Regions from separate parts of the Halalkalibacter sp. HAAS-P014 genome, predicted to be linked through region 2. Evidence: riboswitches for the same ligand, from Rfam matches in the RefSeq annotation. Region 2 holds a riboswitch; each other region holds the start of a gene.
What was found. Region 2 has a riboswitch for S-adenosylmethionine ahead of AC1FXZ_RS12215 (homoserine dehydrogenase). Riboswitches for the same ligand answer to the same signal wherever they lie in the genome.
Positions count from the first base shown of each region.

Region 1: linked by a shared signal. The riboswitch ahead of AC1FXZ_RS07275 (methionine ABC transporter ATP-binding protein) and the one ahead of AC1FXZ_RS12215 (homoserine dehydrogenase) in region 2 are both predicted to bind S-adenosylmethionine.
Region 3: linked by a shared signal. The riboswitch ahead of AC1FXZ_RS05785 (methionine biosynthesis PLP-dependent protein) and the one ahead of AC1FXZ_RS12215 (homoserine dehydrogenase) in region 2 are both predicted to bind S-adenosylmethionine.

Region 1 covers NZ_JBWQTV010000007.1:84,249-87,525, forward strand. The annotation lists gene AC1FXZ_RS07265 (MetQ/NlpA family ABC transporter substrate-binding protein) at 1-240, opposite strand, end outside; gene AC1FXZ_RS07270 (methionine ABC transporter permease) at 257-925, opposite strand; gene AC1FXZ_RS07275 (methionine ABC transporter ATP-binding protein) at 918-1,943, opposite strand; SAM riboswitch class I at 2,087-2,197, opposite strand; gene AC1FXZ_RS07280 (YusG family protein) at 2,462-2,698, opposite strand; gene gcvH (glycine cleavage system protein GcvH) at 2,979-3,277, opposite strand, start outside.
Region 2 covers NZ_JBWQTV010000015.1:43,681-46,957, forward strand. The annotation lists gene aspS (aspartate--tRNA ligase) at 1-1,426, shown strand, start outside; SAM riboswitch class I at 1,487-1,600, shown strand; gene AC1FXZ_RS12215 (homoserine dehydrogenase) at 1,664-2,872, shown strand; gene AC1FXZ_RS12220 (hypothetical protein) at 2,869-3,174, opposite strand.
Region 3 covers NZ_JBWQTV010000006.1:199,612-202,888, forward strand. The annotation lists gene AC1FXZ_RS05780 (bifunctional homocysteine S-methyltransferase/methylenetetrahydrofolate reductase) at 1-899, opposite strand, end outside; gene AC1FXZ_RS05785 (methionine biosynthesis PLP-dependent protein) at 896-2,017, opposite strand; SAM riboswitch class I at 2,089-2,191, opposite strand; gene AC1FXZ_RS05790 (hypothetical protein) at 2,286-2,447, opposite strand; gene prsW (glutamic-type intramembrane protease PrsW) at 2,497-3,144, opposite strand; gene AC1FXZ_RS05800 (asparaginase) at 3,252-3,277, shown strand, end outside.

The DNA of each region.
Region 1 (3,277 bases), on a different contig from region 2:
GTAATCTTGGAATGTCACGATATCAAGATCAATGCCTTCTTCTTCAAGCAATGGTGCCGCAAATTCAAGAACTTCTGTATGAGGTACAGCAGAAGCGCCAACTACTAATTTCGTTAGTTCTTCTTGACCTGCCTCTTCTTCTCCCGCTTGTTCTTGCGTTTCTTCCTCTGTTGCTCCACCACATGCTACTAATGATACTGATAGTGCAGCTGCACCAATCACACTCAAAAACTTTTTCATTGTTAAATCCCCCTTGTTATCGTTTATCTGTTTTATTTGTAAAATAGTCACCTATCCATTGAATCATGAAAACAATCAACAGGATGACAATTGTAGCAACAAACGTAATTTGACTATTGTTTCGTTGGAAGCCCTCTAAGTACGCAAAATGCCCAAGCCCCCCGGCACCGATCACACCTGCCATTGCTGTGTAACTTACCAAGGCAATCGATGTAACGGTAATCCCCGAAATTAATGCCGGCAGCGATTCAGGGATTAACACTTTGCGTATAATGTCCCAATTGCTCGCTCCCATCGCTTGAGACGCCTCGATCACACCTTTATCAATTTCACGAAGCGCAATCTCGACCATTCTTGCATAGAATGGCGCAGCTCCAATAATTAAAGCCGGCAAGGCGGCATTTGCTCCTAGCATTGAACCGACAAGCATCCGTGTAAAAGGTATTAATAATACAATTAATATAATAAAAGGAATGGACCTAAACACGTTCACGATAAAACTGAATATCCCGTTTACGAACGCATTTTCCCAAAGGTTCCCCTTACTTGTTAAATACAAAATCATTCCGAGAATGAGACCGAGAATGAACGTCGCAGCAACGGATATACTGGTCATATAAAGCGTTTCAACAGTGGCTTCCCACAACTTATCCCACTTTACATCTCCTAACCATTGATCAATCATGGACGATCACCTCCACTTCGACTTCTTTATTTCGAATAAAAGTAATCGCCTTTTGAATCTCATCTCTTTCACCATTTAATGCGACAAATAAAGTCCCGTAGGAGCCTTCTTGAATTTTCGTGATTTTCCCTTGAACAATATTTACCTCAATATCAAACTGACGAATCAATTGGGTTATCAATGGTCGTTCAGCTTCTTGACCAACAAAGGTTAATTGAACGATTTCCCCTTCAGGATGTTCAGTAAGCATTTGTGTAATCGCGTCGACTGTCTCTTCAGGTTCAGTAATTTGTTTGACAAACTCTTTAGTCATATTCTCCTTTGGCCTACGGAATACATCAAGTACAGGCCCTTTTTCAACAACTTTACCTGCTTCCATGACAGCTACTTGATGGCAAATCTTGCGAATCACATGCATTTCATGTGTAATCAAAATAATCGTCAATCCTAACTTTTCATTGATATCAACAAGCAAATCTAATATGGAATCGGTTGTTTTCGGATCAAGAGCAGATGTCGCTTCATCACAAAGCAACACCTTTGGATTATTAGCAAGAGCTCTAGCTATCCCAACTCGCTGCTTTTGCCCACCACTTAATTGTGACGGATAACTATCTCCTCTGCCTTTTAGGCCAACAAGTTCAATCAGATCATCCACTCGCTTTGTGCGCTCTGCCTTTTTCACTCCAGCAATCTCAAGAGGAAAAGCAATATTTTCGCGAACAGTTCGTGACCAAAGTAAATTAAAATGTTGGAAAATCATACCGATCTCTTGACGCGCCTTTCTTAGCTCTTTTGGATTGAGCTTCGATAGCGTTCGGCCTGCAACCTTCACATCCCCTTCAGATGGACGTTCGAGCATATTAAGCATGCGAATCAGTGTACTTTTCCCTGCACCACTATACCCGATGATCCCATATATTTCGCCTTCTTCTATCGTTAAATCAATTCCATTTACTGCAGTAACCGGACCGTCCTTCGTCTTGAATACTTTTCGGATGCCACTTAATGAAATCATCATTTCATCCCTTCTTTCCTCATCGCCGTTTCCCCTAAAACAACGCATACTTACCAGATATGAGAACTCAGCTTTATACCCGTAAAATATATAAATAAAAAACCTTCCTGCTCGTTATGACAGAAAGGTATAGATTACACTTTCTCTCATCTATCAAAGCTCATGCTTTGCAGGATTTAGCACCTTCTTAGATTCGAAAATCTAACGGTTGCCGGGCATCTTCGGGCCAGTCCCTCCGCCACTCTGGATAAGAGTCTATTAAATTACATTACTTAATTTCTCTAACATTGAGAGAATCATAGCATGCGTAAAAAATAGTGTCAACTGAAAAAGTAACATTGCTATAATATAATTTTTGTATTCTTTTGAATCTTTTCCATATAAATGGTTGTTTTGTCAATAGCCTTCTATTTCGAACACCTTAAGTGAGTTATTGTAAAATAACTTACTAGCAAAAAATACCTTTTCAACTAAAAAAGTTGGCTTAGAGTAAAGATCTTACTCTAGCCAACTAACGACTAACACCAACCTTGGTCACAATCTTCTACATAAGATTTCACTTGTCTTGGGTTTTCTTGCTCATAGCGAAAAACTTTATCATTTTCAAATTCAAATCCCTCTGCCATTTCATGCTGGAAGCCTTGATTTGTTTCAATCACCTTCCCAACTTGAGCATTGCCCAAGTACAAGTTCATATGCCCATTTTCGTACTTTCCTTTTACTCTGCTTGTAACATCGACACGTGTAAGACTCATTCTTTGCAACCTCCCTTAAGCAGAAGTTACTTTTATCATTCCCACGTGCTTATTTAATGAAACATTGAAGTGACTCCTATAATAGGGGATGTTTCCCTCTTATAGAAGAAAAATCCCCAATAGGCAAATGCAGCCTATTCGATGATGCTTTGGCAATGGCTTCTCTCGCTGCGCGTCTCGATGGGACCCCCCCCATCGAGACTTAAGGTCTTTGCACCGGCTTCGCTCATTGCTTCGAAAAATCCCCAATAGGCAAATGCGGCCTATTGGGGATTTTTCTCTAGTCTTCTTCTTTAGTCATTTCTTCGTATTGTTCTGCTGTCATTAGTTGATCGATTTCGCTTGAGTTGCTTGGCTCGACTACGATCATCCAAGCTTTTTCGTATGGAGATTCGTTTACAAACTCTGGAGAGTCATCGAGGTCTTCGTTTACTTCTACCACTTTACCACTTACTGGTGCGTATAGTTCAGAAACGGTTTTTACAGATTCTACACTGCCAAATGGCTCGTCCGCTTCGATTTCGTCGCCTACTTCTGGTAATTCAACAAAAACGATATCTCCAAGTTCAGATTGAGCAA
Region 2 (3,277 bases):
ATCCGAAGATGTTCGTTTGAAATATCGTTATCTTGATCTTCGACGCCCAGATATGCAAGAGACATTTAAATTACGCCATCGCACAACTAAATTGATTCGTAACTTTCTTGACGAAGAAGCGTTCATGGAAATTGAAACACCAATGTTAACGAAAAGTACACCCGAAGGAGCACGTGATTACCTTGTTCCAAGCCGTGTACACCATGGTGAATTTTATGCTTTACCACAATCACCACAGCTTTTTAAACAGCTATTGATGGTTTCAGGATTCGAGCGTTACTATCAAATCGTTCGTTGTTTCCGCGATGAAGATTTACGTGCTGATCGTCAACCTGAATTTACACAAGTCGATATTGAAACATCGTTCATGGATAAAGAAGACTTACTTGCAATGACTGAGAAGATGATGGCTAAAGTTATGAAAGAATTAAAAGGTGTAGAAGTACCTTTACCTTTACCTCGTTTAACTTATGATGAAGCAATGAATCGTTTTGGTTCAGATAAGCCTGATCTTCGTTTTGGAATGGAGCTAATTGAGCTGTCTGATGTAGTGAAAGACTCTGAGTTCAAAGTTTTCCAAAGTGCACTTGCAAGTGGAGGTGTAGTTAAAGGCTTAAACTTAAAAGGGGGAGCAGACAAGCTTTCACGCAAGGAGATTGATGCTTTAACTGATTTTGTCAAACAGTATGGAGCAAAAGGGTTAGCGTGGTTAAAAGTCGAGGAGGAAGGACTTAAAGGTCCAATTGCAAAATTCTTTGATGGTGAAATTGTAACTTCGCTTAAGGAAGCGCTAAATGCTGAAGTCGGTGACTTGTTATTCTTCGGTGCTGATAAGAAGCAAGTTGTTTTTGACAGCTTAGGGGCGCTACGCCTTAAGTTTGGTAAACAATTTGACTTAATCGATCAAAATCAATTTAACTTCCTTTGGGTTGTTGACTTCCCTCTAGTTGAGTATGATGAAGAAGCGAAACGTTACGTAGCTCTGCATCATCCATTTACAAGTCCTGTACAAGAAGATCTTGAACTTCTTGCAACAGATCCAGGTAGTGTACGTGCAAATGCATATGACCTAGTTTTAAATGGTTATGAGCTTGGTGGGGGATCGCAGCGTATTTACCAAAGTGATATCCAAGAACAAATGTTTAAAGCGCTCGGCTTTTCTGAAGAAGAAGCACGTGAACAATTTGGTTTCTTATTAGAAGCATTTGAATTTGGAACACCACCACACGGAGGTATTGCTTTAGGTTTAGACCGTCTTGTAATGCTGTTAGCAGGTCGAACAAATTTACGTGATACTATTGCTTTCCCGAAGACTGCGAGTGCGAGTGACCTATTGACGAACGCTCCAGGTGAAGTTAGTGTTGAACAACTTATTGATTTAAATTTATCTATTATCGGCAAAAAATCTGAAAAGGTTAATGTGTAAATATTGACTGTTTGATTAGATTCATGTAAGATCACGATAACTAAAATAAACTAAAAAAGTAACTTATCCAGAGAGGCGGAGGGAACTGACCCGATGAAGCCCGGCAACCTTTTTGCACGCCAGCAAAAAAGGTGCTACTTTCAGCAGGATGTATACCATTCTGAAAGATAAGTAAAGGCAGAAAAACCTTTCCTTATTTGGAAAGGTTTTTTGTTTTTTTATAGGAGGAGAAATAGGATGATACGAGTAGGTTTAATAGGTTTTGGAACAGTTGGAAGAGGTGTCTTGGAACGATTTGAACGAACAAACGAACAAGTCAAGCAATTGTTAGGGCAAGAGGTAGTTGTCTCAGCAATTTTAGTAAAAGACCGGCAAAAAAAGAGAGCTTTAAAGATCGAGGCATCGATAACTACTAGTTGGGAAGAGTTCTGTCAGGCTGCTAACTTTGATGTTATCTTTGAAGCTATCGGTGGGGTTGAACCAGCCTTTTCCTATACCTCCTATTGGTTAAAAAGAGGTGTACCAATAATAAGTGCTAATAAAAAATTAGTTGCTGAAAAAGGTGAAAAACTGGAAGAGCTTGCAGCTACTCATGATACATACTATGGATATGAAGCAGCAGTAGGGGGAGGCATTCCTATAATTAATGCATTAAAAGGAACGCTTTCTACAACACCTATTAGCAGAGTTTCCGGAATATTAAATGGTACGACCAATTATATGTTGACAGAAATGATTGAAAACAAACGAAGCTTTACCGATGTATTACAAAATGCCAAAGATCTTGGTTATGCTGAAGCTGACCCAACTGATGATATCGAAGGCTTTGATGCGTGGTATAAAATCCGGATTCTCAGCCGGCTATGTTTTGGTGTTTGGCCGAAAGTAGAACAATTTAGTCGCGAGGGAATAGCAAGTATAGAAGATTGGCATGTTGAAGTAGGTGAGCAATTAGGCTTTAAATTAAAGCTCATCGCTGAGGCATGGAGAAACGGTTCTGAAATAAAAGGGAGGGTAACACCTGCTTTCCTAGGAGAGGGAGAGCCATTAGCGAGCGTAAAAGGTGTGACGAACGGGATTTCGATTGAAGGGCTCTCAGTTAACCAGCTTCTTTTTATCGGTCCGGGAGCCGGAAAAGAAGCAACTTCCAACAGTATGGTCGAAGATTATATTTTCCACAATCGTTTGTCTCGACTAAATAGAGATTCGAAGGCGTATGAAACGTATGAAGCTGAACCGTCTGCCTATGCTTTACTATTTTTTAATCATCAAAAGAGGCCAGAGGCATTGCAATGGGCGAAGGATTTCCAGGTATCAATAGTCGATACTTTTTGGCATGAAGAAGGGGAAGGGTGGATTATCGCCAATAGTCATGCATCATCATTTATGCAGTATCCGATTTATGGTGATATTAAAACAAAAACAGCTAAACAGCTGGTGCATTAACGTAAATCAGGGCGTTCTGATTTTAGCTTTTTATAGGCACTTACTAATGAATAGGCATCCTCTTTAATGTAGTAAGTTCGAACACCTCTGTTTGTATGTAAATAAAGAAACCCCATTGCGTTCTTTTCGGGCTTTTTCCGGTAAGAAATATCTAATATCTCGGTAAGAGAAAATGTATCATCTTTGATCATCAATTGATTATCAAAAAGCTTTATATGAAATGAAGTTTCAATATAGCGTTTTTCTGTCCAACCAATTTCTTGGCGAATTTCAACACATTTTTGAGTGGCGAGTAAATTCATTAAAGGCATCCTTTCTATCTACAATTGTACTGTAGATAAGTTTACCACAGAGGTGGGCTAATAAAAAACACGAACAATAGAATGAATAGTTTGAAAATTCATT
Region 3 (3,277 bases), on a different contig from region 2:
CGAATAAAACGAGTAAGTGGTTTTACTTTTTTCGTTGCAACAGGGTCTGTCTCATCTCTAACTTTAGCAAACGCCTCGATATGAGCAGGAGTTGTTCCACAACAACCTCCTAATAAACGTACACCTTGTTTAATAAACTTTTCACCCATAGCCTGAAAGTAATCAGCGTTCGATTGATAAAATACTCGACCATCCCGAACATCAGGAAGACTCGCATTCGGGTACGCTGAAAGATAAGCATTGTCGGGGATAGCAACTGTTTCAAATGACCTCAGCATATGAAATGGGCCTGTCCGACAATTTAAACCTACGACATCAGCACCTGAAGCAATCAGTTGATCAAATGCATCCGAGACTGAAATACCTCCATTCATCACACCGATGTCTCCAATAGCCAGATTAATAATAATTGGTGCATTCGTTAACTTTCTAGCAAGAGTGATTGCCATTTTCGCTTCCTCTAAGTCATAGAATGTCTCTAGTAGTAGACCATCGACTCCTTCTTGCAAAAGCACATTCATTTGTTCACGAAAAGCTGCCTCGATTTCATCCAAGCTCCAATCATCAAGCTCGAAGCGCCTTATTCCTCCAATAGTGCCCAAAACATAAGCTTGGTCACCAGCCGCTTTTCTTGCTAGACGAACAGCCTCACGGTTTAACTTTTGAACTTCATTATTTAATCCGTACTTTTCAAGTTTTAGTGAATTTGCAGCATACGAATTCGTCTGAATAACATCCGCACCAGCTTCAACATACTTTTTGTGTGTTTGAATGACTTTTTCTGGTGCAGTTATATTAACCTCCTCAAAGCAATGATCAAACCCTTGTTCATAAAGCAATGTCCCCATCGCTCCGTCCCCAATAAGAACTTTGTTGGCTAATTGTTCAAGTAAACTCATTCACTCTCCCTCTCTTTCACATAGCGAAATGCTTGCTCTAGATCTGCGATTAAATCTTCGCTATGTTCAATTCCAACTGAAAAACGCAACAATCGATTACAAACACCATTAGCAATACGAACCTCTTCTGGAATGTCCATGTGTGTTTGGGTTGCAGGATATGTCATTAGACTTTCAACCCCACCTAAACTCTCTGCAAATGAAACCAATTTTAACTGTTGTAAAAATGGATTCACCCACTCTTCTTTTAAAATCCTAAATGAAAGCATACCACCCTTACCAGGGTACAGTACTTCCGTGATTCCATCTTGCTTTTTCTCTAAATACTCCACAATTGCCTTTGCATTCTCTTCATGTTTTTCCATACGTAAAGCCAGTGTTTTCATTCCTCTTAGTAATAAATATGAATCAAATGCTGATAACGTTGCTCCAATACCATTATGATAATACGCAATACGCTCACAAAGGTGTTCTCCTTTTGCTGCAATCAAACCAGCAACAACATCATTATGTCCGCCTAAGTACTTTGTTGCGCTATGTATAACAATGTCGGCACCCTCTACTAATGGTTGCTGCAAAAGCGGTGTATAAAATGTGTTATCAACAATCAACAGTAACTGATGCTTCCTCGCTAAATTGGCCAAATCTGGAATTGACGCTTCTTGCATCAAAGGATTAGTCGGTGTTTCGATAAATAACGCTTTTGTCTTTTCAGTTATACGACTCTCAAATTTCTCTATGTTTCTTGGGTCTTCAAATGCAAACGTTAACCCCCAACGATTCCATCCTTGTTCAAACAAGCGATACGTACCACCATATAAGTCTTGAGATGCTAATATTTCATCACCTTGCTCAAAAAGTGAGAGGACCGTCTGAATGGCTCCCATACCAGAACTACAAGCAAAGCCCCTATCGCCTTCCTCGAGCTTAGCTATTGCTTGTTCAACAACCTCCCGAGTCGGATTTCCTGTTCTTGCATAATCATATCCAGTAGATTCTCCTATTCCTGTATGTCTATATGCTGTTGACAAATAAATCGGTGTATTAATAGTTCCAGTTGGATTACTTGATCGGTTACCTAATTGAACTAAAATCGTTTCTAATTTTTCTCTACTCATCTCTAATACCTCCAATAACAATAAAAACCACCTTCTAAAATAAGAAGAAGGTGGTTGTTTAAATTCGCTTCCTCTTATCTTTCAAGTCAATGACTTGATGGAATTAGCACCTGACCTTTTAGGCTGGTTGCTGAGACATCCTAGGGCCAGTCCCTCCGTCTCTCTTGATAAGAAATTCAATTATTAAAATGTTTTGATTGTATCAAAATTACAACAATTCTCGCTAATTTGCAAGGAATAATTTTTTATGAAAATAAAATCACATCTTTTATTCTAATGATGCATCGATGTTTAACTTTTCTTCATTCCCACAAACACAGCGCTTAAAGCCTGTTTCAAATTCACCTTTTTCATTTCGTACTCCTCGTAAAATATACTTCTCGCCGCAAACCGTACACCGAATAATTACACGGTAACGTCCTTTAGCCATAAGTATCACCCTTTACTTTAAATAATTTAACTAAACCCCGTTTAGTATACTACTCGTCTAATTGACGAACACGCTTAACCTTTTTAAGAGCTATCCACCATAAAAACAGCATAAACGGAATCAATCCAACAAGAAAATACATCCCAAAACTCAATAAAATAAAATCGTACACGCCATGTAGCATAATAGGTAACAATAGTGCCAACGTCAAATGTTTCGCACGCTTTTCTTTTTCTACTTTAGCTCTCCCTAAGTAATACCCCATTATCACACCATATAACGCATGACTAGAAACTGGCAGTAATGCTCGGCCAAAAGCTGTTTCAAGCCCATATGCTATTAAATAAAAAACATTTTCTAAAGAAGCAAATCCTAATGAAAGCGAAGCACCAAACACGATTCCATCATAGCGTCTCGCAAATGTTGTATGTTGATACACAAATATCCAAAGAAGAAACCACTTAAAAAACTCTTCAATAAAACCATATAATATAAAAGCCCTAGTCAATGGGTGTAGAAAATATCCTTCAGTCGTAAAAGCAAATTGTAAAACCATAACAGGAAAAACGAGTAATATTCCTATAATAAAAGTCCTAAAAACAAGGGCCCCCATTGCCGGACTGTAATGATTACGCAAATAGAAATAAGATAATAAAGCCATTCCTGGAGCCATGGCTGCTGTAACTAGTGCAAACAAATTTCAAAACCTTCCCCTGTGTGTTATTATTAAGTACCTAAAAAGCAACGCAGCTTTTTGATATGGTATGATAAGTAATCTATATAGAGTAAATCGGGGTGATTATTTTGAAAAAAATTCTCTTATTACATAC